4 regions of the Clostridium subterminale genome follow, and region 1 is predicted to be linked to each of the others. Evidence: riboswitches for the same ligand, from Rfam matches in the RefSeq annotation. Region 1 holds a riboswitch; each other region holds the start of a gene.
What was found. Region 1 has a riboswitch for cobalamin ahead of ABDZ93_RS08585 (DUF4430 domain-containing protein). Riboswitches for the same ligand answer to the same signal wherever they lie in the genome.
Positions count from the first base shown of each region.

Region 2: linked by a shared signal. The riboswitch ahead of ABDZ93_RS06675 (sirohydrochlorin cobaltochelatase) and the one ahead of ABDZ93_RS08585 (DUF4430 domain-containing protein) in region 1 are both predicted to bind cobalamin.
Region 3: linked by a shared signal. The riboswitch ahead of cobT (nicotinate-nucleotide--dimethylbenzimidazole phosphoribosyltransferase) and the one ahead of ABDZ93_RS08585 (DUF4430 domain-containing protein) in region 1 are both predicted to bind cobalamin.
Region 4: linked by a shared signal. The riboswitch ahead of ABDZ93_RS17065 (YitT family protein) and the one ahead of ABDZ93_RS08585 (DUF4430 domain-containing protein) in region 1 are both predicted to bind cobalamin.

Region 1 is NZ_BAAACI010000005.1:223,307-226,511, forward strand. It holds gene ABDZ93_RS08570 (acetaldehyde dehydrogenase (acetylating)) at 1-72, shown strand, start outside; gene ABDZ93_RS08575 (phosphate propanoyltransferase) at 72-722, shown strand; gene eutM (ethanolamine utilization microcompartment protein EutM) at 797-1,087, shown strand; cobalamin riboswitch at 1,548-1,732, shown strand; gene ABDZ93_RS08585 (DUF4430 domain-containing protein) at 2,053-2,667, shown strand; gene ABDZ93_RS08590 (hypothetical protein) at 2,765-2,896, shown strand; gene ABDZ93_RS08595 (hypothetical protein) at 2,896-3,205, shown strand, end outside.
Region 2 is NZ_BAAACI010000002.1:171,236-174,440, reverse strand. It holds gene ABDZ93_RS06690 (MGDG synthase family glycosyltransferase) at 1-400, shown strand, start outside; gene ABDZ93_RS06685 (DUF2238 domain-containing protein) at 469-1,104, opposite strand; gene ABDZ93_RS06680 (GIY-YIG nuclease family protein) at 1,245-1,484, opposite strand; cobalamin riboswitch at 1,686-1,866, shown strand; gene ABDZ93_RS06675 (sirohydrochlorin cobaltochelatase) at 2,012-2,842, shown strand; gene ABDZ93_RS06670 (cobyrinic acid a,c-diamide synthase CobB) at 2,854-3,205, shown strand, end outside.
Region 3 is NZ_BAAACI010000007.1:235,697-238,901, forward strand. It holds gene cobC (alpha-ribazole phosphatase) at 1-254, opposite strand, end outside; gene cobT (nicotinate-nucleotide--dimethylbenzimidazole phosphoribosyltransferase) at 316-1,389, opposite strand; cobalamin riboswitch at 1,549-1,721, opposite strand; gene ABDZ93_RS14790 (DMT family transporter) at 1,984-2,844, shown strand; gene ABDZ93_RS14795 (MGDG synthase family glycosyltransferase) at 3,082-3,205, shown strand, end outside.
Region 4 is NZ_BAAACI010000008.1:114,277-117,481, reverse strand. It holds gene ABDZ93_RS17070 (pseudouridine synthase) at 1-641, shown strand, start outside; cobalamin riboswitch at 871-1,053, shown strand; gene ABDZ93_RS17065 (YitT family protein) at 1,283-2,134, shown strand; gene ABDZ93_RS17060 (sigma-54 interaction domain-containing protein) at 2,151-3,191, shown strand.

The DNA of each region.
Region 1 (3,205 bases):
GATAGCACAAAAAATGAAGAGATTTTAGACTTAGTTAACCAAATAGTTGCCGCTATGAAAGGGGCAAACTAATGGATAATTGTGAAGCAGTATTAAAGCTTTTACTAGAAGCTGTGAAAAACGATGAAAAAAACACTGCATCTCAGGGAAACTCATCTGAGATTCCAGTAGGAGTTTCTAATAGACACGTACATCTATCACAAAAGGATTTAGAGATTCTTTTTGGTACAGATTACAATCTTACAAAGCTTAAAGAGTTATCTCAGCCTGGACAATATGCATGCAAGGAGCTTGTAACAATTTGCGGACCAAAAGGTGCAATTGAAAAAGTTAGAATTCTTGGACCTGTAAGAAGTAAGACTCAGGTTGAAGTATTAAATGGAGATTGCATTAAACTTGGAGCAGCATCAAATGTAAGACTGTCTGGAGATTTAAGCAGAACACCTGGAATTACATTAGTAGGACCTAAAGGATCTGTTCAAATTGAAGAAGGTTTAGTAGTTGCACAAAGACATATTCACATGACACCTGAAGATGCTAAAAATTTAGGAGTTTGTGATGGAGATATAGTATCTATAAAATTTGACGATTTAAGAGGCGGAATATATAGTAATGTAGCTATTAGAGCTAATGATGCTTCAAAACTTGAATGTCATCTTGATATAGAAGAAGCTAATGCAATGGGCATTAACTCAAAATCAAAAATAACAATAGTAAAGTAAAAAAGCAACATAATAAGTGGTTATAATTAAAAATTATAATATAAATAAAAAAAGATATTTAGGAGGATTATAAAATGAAATACGATGCATTAGGAATGATAGAAACAAAAGGTTTAGTAGGATCAATTGAGGCAGCTGACGCTATGGTTAAAGCAGCTAACGTATATTTAATAGGTAAAGAATATGTTGGAGGCGGACTTGTAACTGTTATGGTTAGAGGCGATGTTGGAGCTGTTAAAGCTGCTACAGATGCTGGTGCTGCTGCTGCACAACGTGTTGGAGAATTAGTATCAGTTCACGTAATCCCACGTCCACATTCTGAGGTTGAAGTAATTCTTCCATCTTCTAAAGAAGCTGCAAAGTAGGATTTTAATTACACTGTAAAAAAATAAAAACGTCGCTAAAGATAATTTAGCGGCGTTTTCTTTTTTTGATTAGAACAATTTTAATTTTTCTTGAGTTCATGAAGATGGAGTAACTTACATATGGAGATGTGAGGAGCGGACATTGTTTGTACCCTAAGGAAGTATGAAAATCACAATAAAGATACTCTTACAAAACAGATAATTCTATTTTGTTTGTATATTATTACATCAAGTTATGGATAATGGTTCTAATATAATTATTTTTGAATATTATTTTAATATGAAAGTTTAATTGAGAATTGCAAAGTTCAAGCTTGGAACAATATATGTATGAATATATAAATAATAACATATAAATATTTAGTTGACAATTTAGGGTAATATATCTATAATACAAATTGTATGGTAGTATAATTTACATAAAGTTAATATATGTAAAACTACTAATAAAAATTTAATCGTAATCATTGATTTATTTTATGACGAGAAATATTCGTTAAGGAAGTCGGTGCAATTCCGACACAGTTAATCCCTACTGTAAGGGTGACGAACAAAGCAAAAATGCCACTGGTATAAAAACTGGGAAGGCGCTTTAAGTAGGATGAACCTAAGTCAGAACACAACAGTAAGGTAAATCAATAGATTTCACTGTGCAAGTTTTACCAATTATAAGCATGGATATCTGAAGGCATAGCAGATGTTTATTTTTTACGCCCATTTTTAAAAAAATGAGCATAAAAGCTTAACTATATAGCATAAAAACTTTTAGAAATTTGAAAAATGACTGAAATGAAAATTATAGATAAATACATGCTGAAATAAGGGGGGATAAAATTATTGGTAAAATTCATCACATAACTATTTATAAAAAAATGATAAGAAGGTAGCAAATACTTTTATTATGATGAATTAGAATGACAAAATAAATGTTGTGTTAAGGGGATAAAAGATTGGGGAGGATTATAATGAGTAAAAAAATGAAAAAGTTTTTTGGTTTTCTTTTAGTTCTAGTTATGACCTTAGCTATTAATGTAAATGCAAATATAAATGCCTTTGCAAATGCTAATGAAACTGTTAATGTTCAGATTCAGATGAATGGAGAGACTTATATTAATGAAACCGTAAATCTTAATGATTTAAAATCTAAATTAAGTTCAATAAATTCAGATCATCTATATAGTACACAACCCTATACTAATTATGCTACCGAAGGTATAAAGACACCAACTACAGCTGATGCTTTAATTTTTGCATATAACCAATACTATATGAGTCAGGGATCAGCAGAGGTAACTCCATTACTTGATACTAATTATCCAAATACAGAAGCTGCTATTAGCTATAATTGGGATTTGAAGCCATATACTGGTAATCCAGGAATCTACTTTATTTACTTTGATGGAATGACAACTGTAGATAATGGTACTATTCAAAATTCAGATGGTACCCATACTTGGACTGGTGAGGCATGGACTTTCTATGTAAATGGAGTAAAATCAAATTCATATGCTAGTAACATCTCATTAACAGATGGTATGACAATTACTTTTAATTATGGTACAGTATCTGAGACTTGGTAAAATTAGGGGATAAAATATTTTAATAAATAATTAAGATTTATAAAAAATGATATGAAGGTAACAAATACTTTTATTAGTTTTAAGAAAACCACCTGCTATGCAGATGGAACGCAAAATGCTTATAGTCACAGTGCAAGCCACCCGTTTTACGGGTGGTTATGACTATAATGAATTAAAAGGGCAAGATAAATGTTATGTTAAGGGGATAAAAGATTGGGGAGAATTATAATGAGTAAAAAAATGAAAAAGTTTTTTGGTTTTCTTTTAGTTTTAGTTATGACCTTAGCTATTAGTGTAAATGCAAATATAAATGCCTTTGCAAATGCTAATGAAACTGTTAATGTTCAGATTCAGATGAATGGAGAGACTTATATTAATGAAACAGTAAAGCTTAATGATTTAAAATCTAAATTAAGTTCAATAAATTCAGATCATTTATATAGTACACAACCATATACTAATTATGCTACCGAAGGTATAAAGACACCAACTACAGCTGATGCTTTAATTTTTGCTTATAATCAATATTATATGAGTC
Region 2 (3,205 bases), on a different contig from region 1:
GCAGATTAAGTTTAGTAATAAACAAACAAAGCTTATTAAGTTCACCAATGAAGTGCATAGATATATGAACTTAGCAGATGTTTTAATTACTAAACCAGGAGGATTGACAGTATCAGAAGCTTTAGCAGCAAATCTTCCTTTAATTACTTTTGATGCAATACCAGGACAAGAAGAAGCAAATGCAAAGTTTTTATTAGATCATGGAATGTCCATATCTATAGGCAGCGGTGATAATTGTATTGAAGCTATAGAGGCTTTGCTTAAGGATAAAGACAAGTTAAAAGAGATTAAAGAAAATTGTATGACTTTTGATAAATCAAATTCAACCATTGAGTTACTAGAACTTATAAGAAGATTAATTAAAGAGAATGAGGCTGAAAGCAATTCGGAAATTGCTTAGAACTTAAATAATTAAGACCAAGGTTTTTAAAGCCTTGGTCTTTTGCTTTAAATTATAAGTAGTTAGTCTTATTTGTGTAATTTTGTAACGGCATTAATAAATTCATCTAAAAATTTGAATGAGCCATTTTTCATGTGTAAAAATCCCATTATAGATAGTATAACTCCACTTAAAGAACCAACTATCATATCAGTCATAGTATCCATAAGACTATTAAGCTGAGAATCAAACCCAAACAGTTGATCTCCCGCAAATTCCCAAAATTCCCATAGAGCAGCTCCAGAAATCGTAAAGAGTAATATATATATACCTATAAATAATGGTGGTAAGATTTTAAGATTACTTTCACCTATAAGGGGCTTTAAAATAGCTAAAGCTAAAAATCCTAAAAGAACACCTGAAGCAAAATGAAGAAATAAGTCCCACCAAGGTAGTATTGAGTACATATTATACATTCGGCCTAAAAGTAGAGCTAAAAATATAAAGAATTGTAATAGAAAATCAGGTAAATTAGACATTTTAACTTTAAATAAATTTAAAGTTATATCTGGTATAAAAGAAGTGACAAAAATTATTAGAATATTGATAATATAATTGGCGTTATTACCCACTTTTACAATTGAGTAATAAATAAATAGCACTAATAAAATTGCTCTAAATATCCACTTGAAAAATAAAGCAAAAGAAAGTTTTGTATTTTTCATAGGTTTCCCTCCATGTTATTTTTGAAAGTAACTAAAATAAGAATAAATATATTTCATATATAATATTTCAAAAACATAACAAAAATATAAGCTAATTTAACATTATAACATATGAAATTAATATAATTAAATTAGTTGTATTATTTTTCTATAAGAATAAGTTTTTCTGCTCTAGAAAGTTTTTTTATTTCACATTCTCTTTTTAAAGCTGAAGATTTGTCAGGTAAATTTTCATAGTATACAATTTCTACAGGTAATCTGCATCTGGTGTATTTAGCGCCCTTACCGCTATTATGGCATTTAAGCCTTCTACCTAAATTAGTTGTCCACCCTGTATATAAAGTATTGTCGCTACATCTTAATATATAAACAAAAACCATATCTATACCTCAAAAATATATTAAAAATTAGAATAATTATCACTAATACATAATACTATTTAAATAGTATAACATTATTTTATCATGAATATATTATACTATTTTATAAATACTGGTGTATTGATATTGAATTAAATTAAATCATAAGGTATAATTAAAGTGAATTAAAAAGAAACAGCAAATAATATGTTGATTTAAATTGAATAAAGTATAGTTTTAGGTACATTATGTTTAATAGGGAAAGTGGTTAAATTCCACTACAGCCCCCGCTACTGTGTACGGAGACGAAATCTCATAGAAAAACCACTGGAGTGTATTTCTGGGAAGGTGAGATGGAGGATGATACGTGAGTCAGGAGACCTGCCTAAAGCATAGATATGACACTTCGGAGGGAAGGGAGTTAATAGTTTAGTTTGTACTTATATTACAAATTATAATTATGTTGTGTAGTTAAATTGAATTTTAACCTCTACCTTTTGGGTAGGGGTTTTATTTTGCACTAATTTATTAAATTTGGAGGAACTAGGATGAAAAAGGCTATATTAGTAGTAAGTTTTGGAACTACCTATAAGGATACATTAAAATTAACTATAGAAAAGATTGAAGATGAAATAAGAGAAAGATTTAAAGAGTATCATGTTATGAGAGCTTTTACAGCGCATATGATAATAAGAAAGATAAAAAATAGAGATGGAATAATTATACCTACTCCTGAGGAAGCTTTAGAACAACTGTATAAAGAGGGATATGAGGAAGTTATAGTTCAACCACTTCATATAATACCAGGAGAAGAGTTCCAATATGTTAGATTAGTAGTTGATAAGTTTAAAGCAAGTAATAAATTTAAGTCTATAAAAGTAGGTAGGCCAGCACTTCACTTCCAAGGAGGAGAAGAAACTCCTAATGATTATGAGGTATTTATAGATGCTATAAAAGAAATTATACAAAAGGATAAGACCATGGTATTTATGGGACATGGAAGTAATCATCCAGCTAACTCGGCCTTTGTAGCCCTTCAAAGTGTATTTACTTATTTAAATTATGACAATGTATATGTTGGAACTGTAGAAGGATATCCTACCGTAGATATGATAGTGGAGATTCTTAAAAGAAAAGGTATTGATCATGTTAAGTTAGCACCACTTATGTTAGTAGCTGGAGATCATGCCACTAATGATATGGCCTCTGATGAAGAAGATTCATGGAAAACTATATTAGAAGAAGCTGGAATTAAAGTAGACATATATCTTCATGGTTTAGGTGAGATTGAAAAGTTCAGACATATATATGTAAATCATGTACAGGACGTAATAGATAATAAATATCTTCATTTAGGAGATACAAAGAAAACACCGTAAAGGAGTTAATTATGAATAGTATAATAGTTTCTTCAAATAGTAGTGGCGGAGGAAAGACCACTGTTACATTAGCACTTATGAAAACCCTTATAAATAGAGGATATAAGGTTCAAGGATATAAAGTTGGACCAGATTACATAGATCCAGCCTTCCATAGAGAAATAACTGGAGTAGCTACAAGAAACTTAGATTTATTTCTAATGGGAGAAACAGGGGTTAAAGAGAGCTATTTAAGAGGTCGAGGTGATGTAGGAATTATTGAAGGAGTTATGGGGCTTTATGATGGAAAAGGCATAGATACTAATTTCTCTACAGCTCATGTATCTAGAACTTTAGATTTGCCTGTAGTGTTAGTACTATCTC
Region 3 (3,205 bases), on a different contig from region 1:
AATATTCCAAAGTTTCTTTCATTCAATCTAGAATCTACTATAAACTCTTCTCCTTCATATATTCTTTTAAGTGTATCCTTCGCCCTCTTCTTTTCACTGCAAAACACCTTATCAAAGTTTATATGCTTCAGTTTTCTTCCTACTAATTCAGCTTGTTTAATTCCCTTTGCTGTGAGCTCACAGTCTATTTCTCCATAGTAAGTCTTCTTTATATTTTCTTCTGTCTCCCCATGTCTAACTATATATATTTTCAATTACTACACTCCTTTATAAAAAGATGTATACCCAATAATCTATATACAACCTGTGCACATTCTATTGATTTCTTATATCTATATAATCTTTTTTATCTATACCAGCTTCATTAAAGGAATCCATATTATTCATAGTAAAAACAGCACTCTCTATTATTCCAAAGGCTATTGGACATCCACTACCTTCACCTAATCTCATTCCCAAGCTAAACATAGGCTCAAGTCCTAAAGTTTCCATTGCATATTGTGCTCCTGGTTCTGCTGAAAGGTGAGATGCAAACATATAATCAGAAGCCTTTGAATTTAATTCCTTTGCACAAATAGCTGCTGCTGATGATATAAGCCCATCAATTACCACTGGTACTTTATATATAGCTCCTCCTAAAAATACTCCACAAAGTCCAGCTATATCAAATCCACCTACCTTACTAAGCACATCTATTACATCATTTTTGTTAGGCTTATTTATTTCAATAGATTTTTTTACCACAGCCTTTTTATGAGACAATCCATCATCTGTTAGACCTGAGCCTTTACCTACTATTAAATCACTATCGATTCCTGAGAATACACTTATTATAGCTGCAGAAGTAGCTGTATTACCTACCCCCATTTCACCAGTTCCTATTAAATCATATCCTTGATTTTTTAGTTCCTTAACAACATCAATTCCTACCTTTATAGCTTTGATAGCTTCTTCCCTAGTCATTGCAGGACCTTTAATCATATTACTTGTACCATATCTAATCTTTCTGTTAATTATTCTAGAATCAGTAAAGTCCTTATCTACACCTATATCTATCACTGTAGTATCACTATTATAGTATTTGCTTAATATACACACTCCAGTAGTACCCTTCACAAAGTTTTCTGTAACTGTAGCCGTTACCTCCCTTGGGCATGATGAAACCCCTGATTCTTGAATTCCATTATCAGCACACATTATAACTATATTTTTCTTATTTATCTCTTTTATATGCTCACCTTTAATCCCACTAAGTTTAACAACAATATCTTCTAAGGCTCCTAAACTTCCTATGGGCTTACTTAAATGATCTATATAATTCTTAGAATTATTCATAACTTCCTTATCTGCATGTTCAATACTACTTAATATTTTTTTTAACTCTTCCACTCTTATCACTCCATCTAAATTTATTCTTTAAAATTTATTCTTTAAATAGTTTTATTATAACTAAAAACACCCTTATCCTCTAAGATAAGGGTGTTAATACACATAACTAAATTTATTAAACTAAAAAATAGTTTGATATACTCTTCCCTCCGAAGGTCTCAACTAACAAAGTTTTAGGCAGGTCTCCTGACTCACGGCTTATCCTCATCATTCCCTTCCCAGTGAATCACCAGTGGTATTATGACTTGTATCCGTACACAGTAGCGGGGGCTGCAGTGGATTTTAACCACTTTCCCTATTAAACTTAAAGTACCTTAAACTATTATTCATCTACTTTAAATTATATACTACTAGGATAACTTATTCAACAATCTTTATAGATTCCACTTATATTATATAAAACTATTAATTAAAATATAAATCAAATTTACATAACATTCGTAAATATCCCTATTCCCTTGAAAAATTTATGAAATAGTGGATAATTATAATTGATAAGTAATATCATTTGAATTGTATTTATAACTTTACTATAATACATAAACTGTATTTTAAAATAGTTTATAAAAATTAACTTAAGATTGGAGACGTACTATGAGTAATAGAATTAAAGGAATAATATTAATTATTTTATCTGCCTTCGGCTTTGCAATGATGTCCGCATTTGTAAAGCTATCTGGAGATTTACCTTCTATGCAGAAAGCTTTTTTTAGAAACATAGTTTCTTTTGTCATAGCCCTTGGAATGATTATATATCACAAAGAAAGATTCTTCGGTAAAAAAGAAAGCCAAAAGCTTCTTATTATGAGATCTACTTTAGGTACATTAGGAGTAATATTAAACTTTTATGCCATTGACCATTTGATTCTTTCCGATGCTAATATGCTTAATAAGCTAAGTCCCTTCTTTGTAATACTTTTCTGTGCTATCTTTTTAAAAGAAAATTTGCAACTAAGGCATATTGCTATTATCACTGTCGGATTTCTTGGATCACTACTTATTATTAAACCAGCTTTTAGTGTGGATATAATTCCTTATGTTATAGGACTTTCATCTGCCATATTTGCTGGAGCTGCCTATACCTGTGTTCGTGCCATTGGAAATCGTGAAAAACATTATACTGTAGTATTCTACTTTTCTTGTTTTTCCGTAGTGACTATTTTACCATTTATGATATTTTCTTATACGCCTATGACTTGGCTTCAATTTACCTACTTAATACTAGCTGGTATCTTTGCAACTATAGGACAGTTTGGAATTACTCTTGCCTATAAGTATGCACCTGCAAAAGAAATATCAATTTTCGATTACTCTAATATAATATTTTCAGCTATCATAAGTATGGTAATATTTAACCAATCCCCTGATATCATAAGTGTTTTAGGATACATAGTTATATTTTCGGCTTCACTTTACATGTTTATGTACAATAAAAAATTAGATAACCCTAAATAGTATTTTAAAAAGGGTTGTCTCAAAGTTAATTCTTTTGAGACAATCCTTTTTATTTTTATAACTAATATCTTTCTTTCTCTATTTTATATAGTAATTTATTATAAATTTATGTTAAATTTAATAATTTTCCCTAAATCTTTAATAAATCTTAATATTTATTAAAGGTATTTCTTAAGATTTACCGGGTAATATAAAACTATAGTAAAAATTATGTATGATTAATGGGAGGTTAAAAATATGAAAATATTAATTCTTACCGGAAAATTTGGTATGGGTCATTATTCAGTATCTAAATCTTTATGTGAAGAAATTAAATCTAAATATCCTAATGTATCTGTAGTTATAAAGGATGTTTTTGATT
Region 4 (3,205 bases), on a different contig from region 1:
ATCTTCATAAAGTAGTTGCTTATAGAGAAAAGGTGTATTATATGTTTCATAAACCTGCAGGATGTATTACTGCAAGAAAGGATGCTGATAATAAAACAGTGTTTGACTTTTTTCATGAGGTTAACATGAATGGAGTATTTCATGTTGGTAGATTAGATAAAGATACAGAAGGATTATTGTTGCTTACTAACGATGGAAGTTTTGATCATCAGTTAATGTATCCACAAAAACATGTTGAAAAGACATATTTTTTCTGGGCATTGGGTTCTTTAGATAAAGAAGGTAGAGAGCTGCTAGAAAAGGGAATTTCCATTGGAGAAAATGAAGCATTAACGAAACCAGCAAAAATAGAAGTAGTTAAATGCGGAAATTACAAAGAGCTAGAACTGGAGACTAATATTAGAGAATTTTATAATATGGATTCAAGCCGTTATGATCAGCCAGTTGTCTCTGGATATCTTACAATTTCTGAAGGACGTAAACACCAAGTTAAACGTATGTTAAAAGGAGTAGGCTGTCATGTGGTATATCTAAAGAGAATTTCCATAGGTGGATTAATGTTAGATGAAACACTTAAAAAGGGACAATATAGAATGTTGACAGAAGAGGAAATTCAAAAAGTATTGGGAAAGTTAAATTAAGATTGTTAAAAAACAAGGCAATTATTTCTAGAGGAAGGATTTTATGATATCATGATAGTGCTAACATCTTATGGTGGATAGTAGCAAATAAACAGAATTCAGATCATACAGATTAAGTGGAGGAAGTATTTTAGTCTTGTAGATATTTATCTAAAGACATTTTCATTTTTTATAAATTTACAATATTGAAATAAATTGAAATACAGTATATATTAGAATAGAGTGAAAAATAAATATAATAAATAGAGGTACAAAGTTTTGCACTTTGTTTAAAAGGGAAGCAGGTGAAAATCCTGGACGGTCCCGCCGCTGTAATGGGGAGAAGCTTCATTTAGTGCCACTGACTTATGTTGGGAAGGCTGAAGCAACTATGAACCAAAGTCAGAAGACCTGCCTTTATTAATACATCGTTAGCTCTACGGTAGATAGGGGGTGTCATAATGAGACAATTGTATGTAAAGTATAATTTTCATACAAAATTTTTAGTTTGTTTCTTGTGCCTCTTAACAATTGAGTTAAGAGGCTTTTTTCTTTGGATAGGAAGAATAGTACTCAAGCACTATGGCTAAGTATCAATAAAAATTCAAGTGTTTAATAAATTTTATTAGTACTTTTTTAGAATTTAAAGGAGGATTTTTAATATGAAAAAAAAATTTAAAGAGTTTTTATTGATTAATATAGGAATGATTATGGTAGCTGCGGGAATGTACTTCTTCCTAATGCCTAATAATCTAGCCACAGGTGGTGCAAATGGTTTAGCTATTGTTCTAAATAACTTTATACCTTCTATTCCAGTTGGTGTAATCATGATTATAATTAATATTATTCTTTTTATTGTAGCATTTGTTTTTATAGGAGGAGGCTTTGGAGCTAAGACTATATATGCAAGCTTTGGTATATCTTTTATGGTTCTAACTTTTGAGAAAACAGTAATGATAAAGCAATCGATTACTGGAGATTTATTTTTGGAACTTATTTTTGGAATTCTTATCTCCGGCGCAGGAATGGGAATTGTGTTTAATCAGAATGCTTCTACAGGTGGTACGGATATTATAGCAAAGGTATTAAATAAATTTTTTCACATTGATCTAGGTAAGGGAGTATTATTGTCAGATTTAAGTATTACTTTTATGGCTGCTTTTGCTTTTGGTCCTAAGCTCTCTTTGTATGCAATGTTAGGTGTAATTATAAATGGTTTCGTTATTGATAGGATAATAGAAGGCATTAACATGAGTAAAGAAGTTACCATAATTAGTGAGGAATATATGAAAATCAAAGAATTCATTATTACAGAGCTTGATAGAGGTGTTACTGTTTATCATGGCAAGGGTGGATTTACAGAAGATGATAAAAATATAATTGTTGTAGTAATAGGAAGAAGGGAGTTTATACGACTAAGAAAGTATATTAATGAAATAGATAAAAAGGCCTTTATTACAGTAAATAATATATGTGAAGTATTTGGCTATGGATTTAAAAGTATAAGTTATTAAGTGAGGTGGTGATTAAATGAAGGTTAAGTATAATAGTGAGACATGCTCAAAGCAAGCTTTCAATGTAGAAGAAATAAAGGACAAACTTTATGAAATAAGTGGTATGAAGGTTGAAGCACCACCTATGTTAGAAGTAATGAAAAGTGCTACAAAAATCTTAAATGTTGATACTACTGCATTAATTTTAGGAGAAACTGGAGTTGGAAAAGAGGGTATTGCAAAATATATACATTTTAATAGTTCGAGAAGGAACAAGGCCTTTATCACAATTAATTGTGGAGCTATTCCTGAGAATCTTATAGAATCTGAACTATTTGGATATGAAGCTGGAGCATTTACGGGTGCAAGTAAGGGAGGCAAAATTGGATTATTTCAACTGGCTGATGGAGGAACAATATTTTTAGACGAGGTAGGCGAACTTCCTTTGTTAACTCAGGTAAAGCTATTAAGAGTAATTCAGGAAAAGAAATTTGAAAAGGTTGGAGGTACAAATTCCATATCTGTAGATATAAGAATTATTGCCGCTACTAATAAAGATTTAAAACAACTTATAAAGGCTAAAGAGTTTAGATCAGATTTATATTATCGATTAAGTGTGTTCCCTATAAAAATACCGCCATTGAGAGAAAGAAAAGAAGATGTGCCCTTGTTAATACAGTACTTTATGGATTCTCTAAATAAAAAGTATAATCTTCAGTGTTACCTTAGTGAGGAGGCTATGGAATATTTATATAATTATGAATGGCCAGGAAATGTAAGGGAACTTAAAAATGTAATAGAAAGACAAATTATTATGGCAGAAGATAACGAAATAAAAAAGAATAGTTTACCTGAGGAAATAATAAAAGCTAAGCAGGAGCAAGAGTATATGATTAGTATTAATAATTACTCAATAAAAGGATATAGTCTTAAGGAAATTATAGAAGAAATAGAACTAGAAATAATAAATGATGCCATAAACAGGCATGGTAATATTAAAAATGCATCTAAGGCTTTAGGCATAGATGCATCTACTATTGTTAGAAAGAGACAAAGAATTATGGCAAGTAATAAATAATAATATCTTATTTT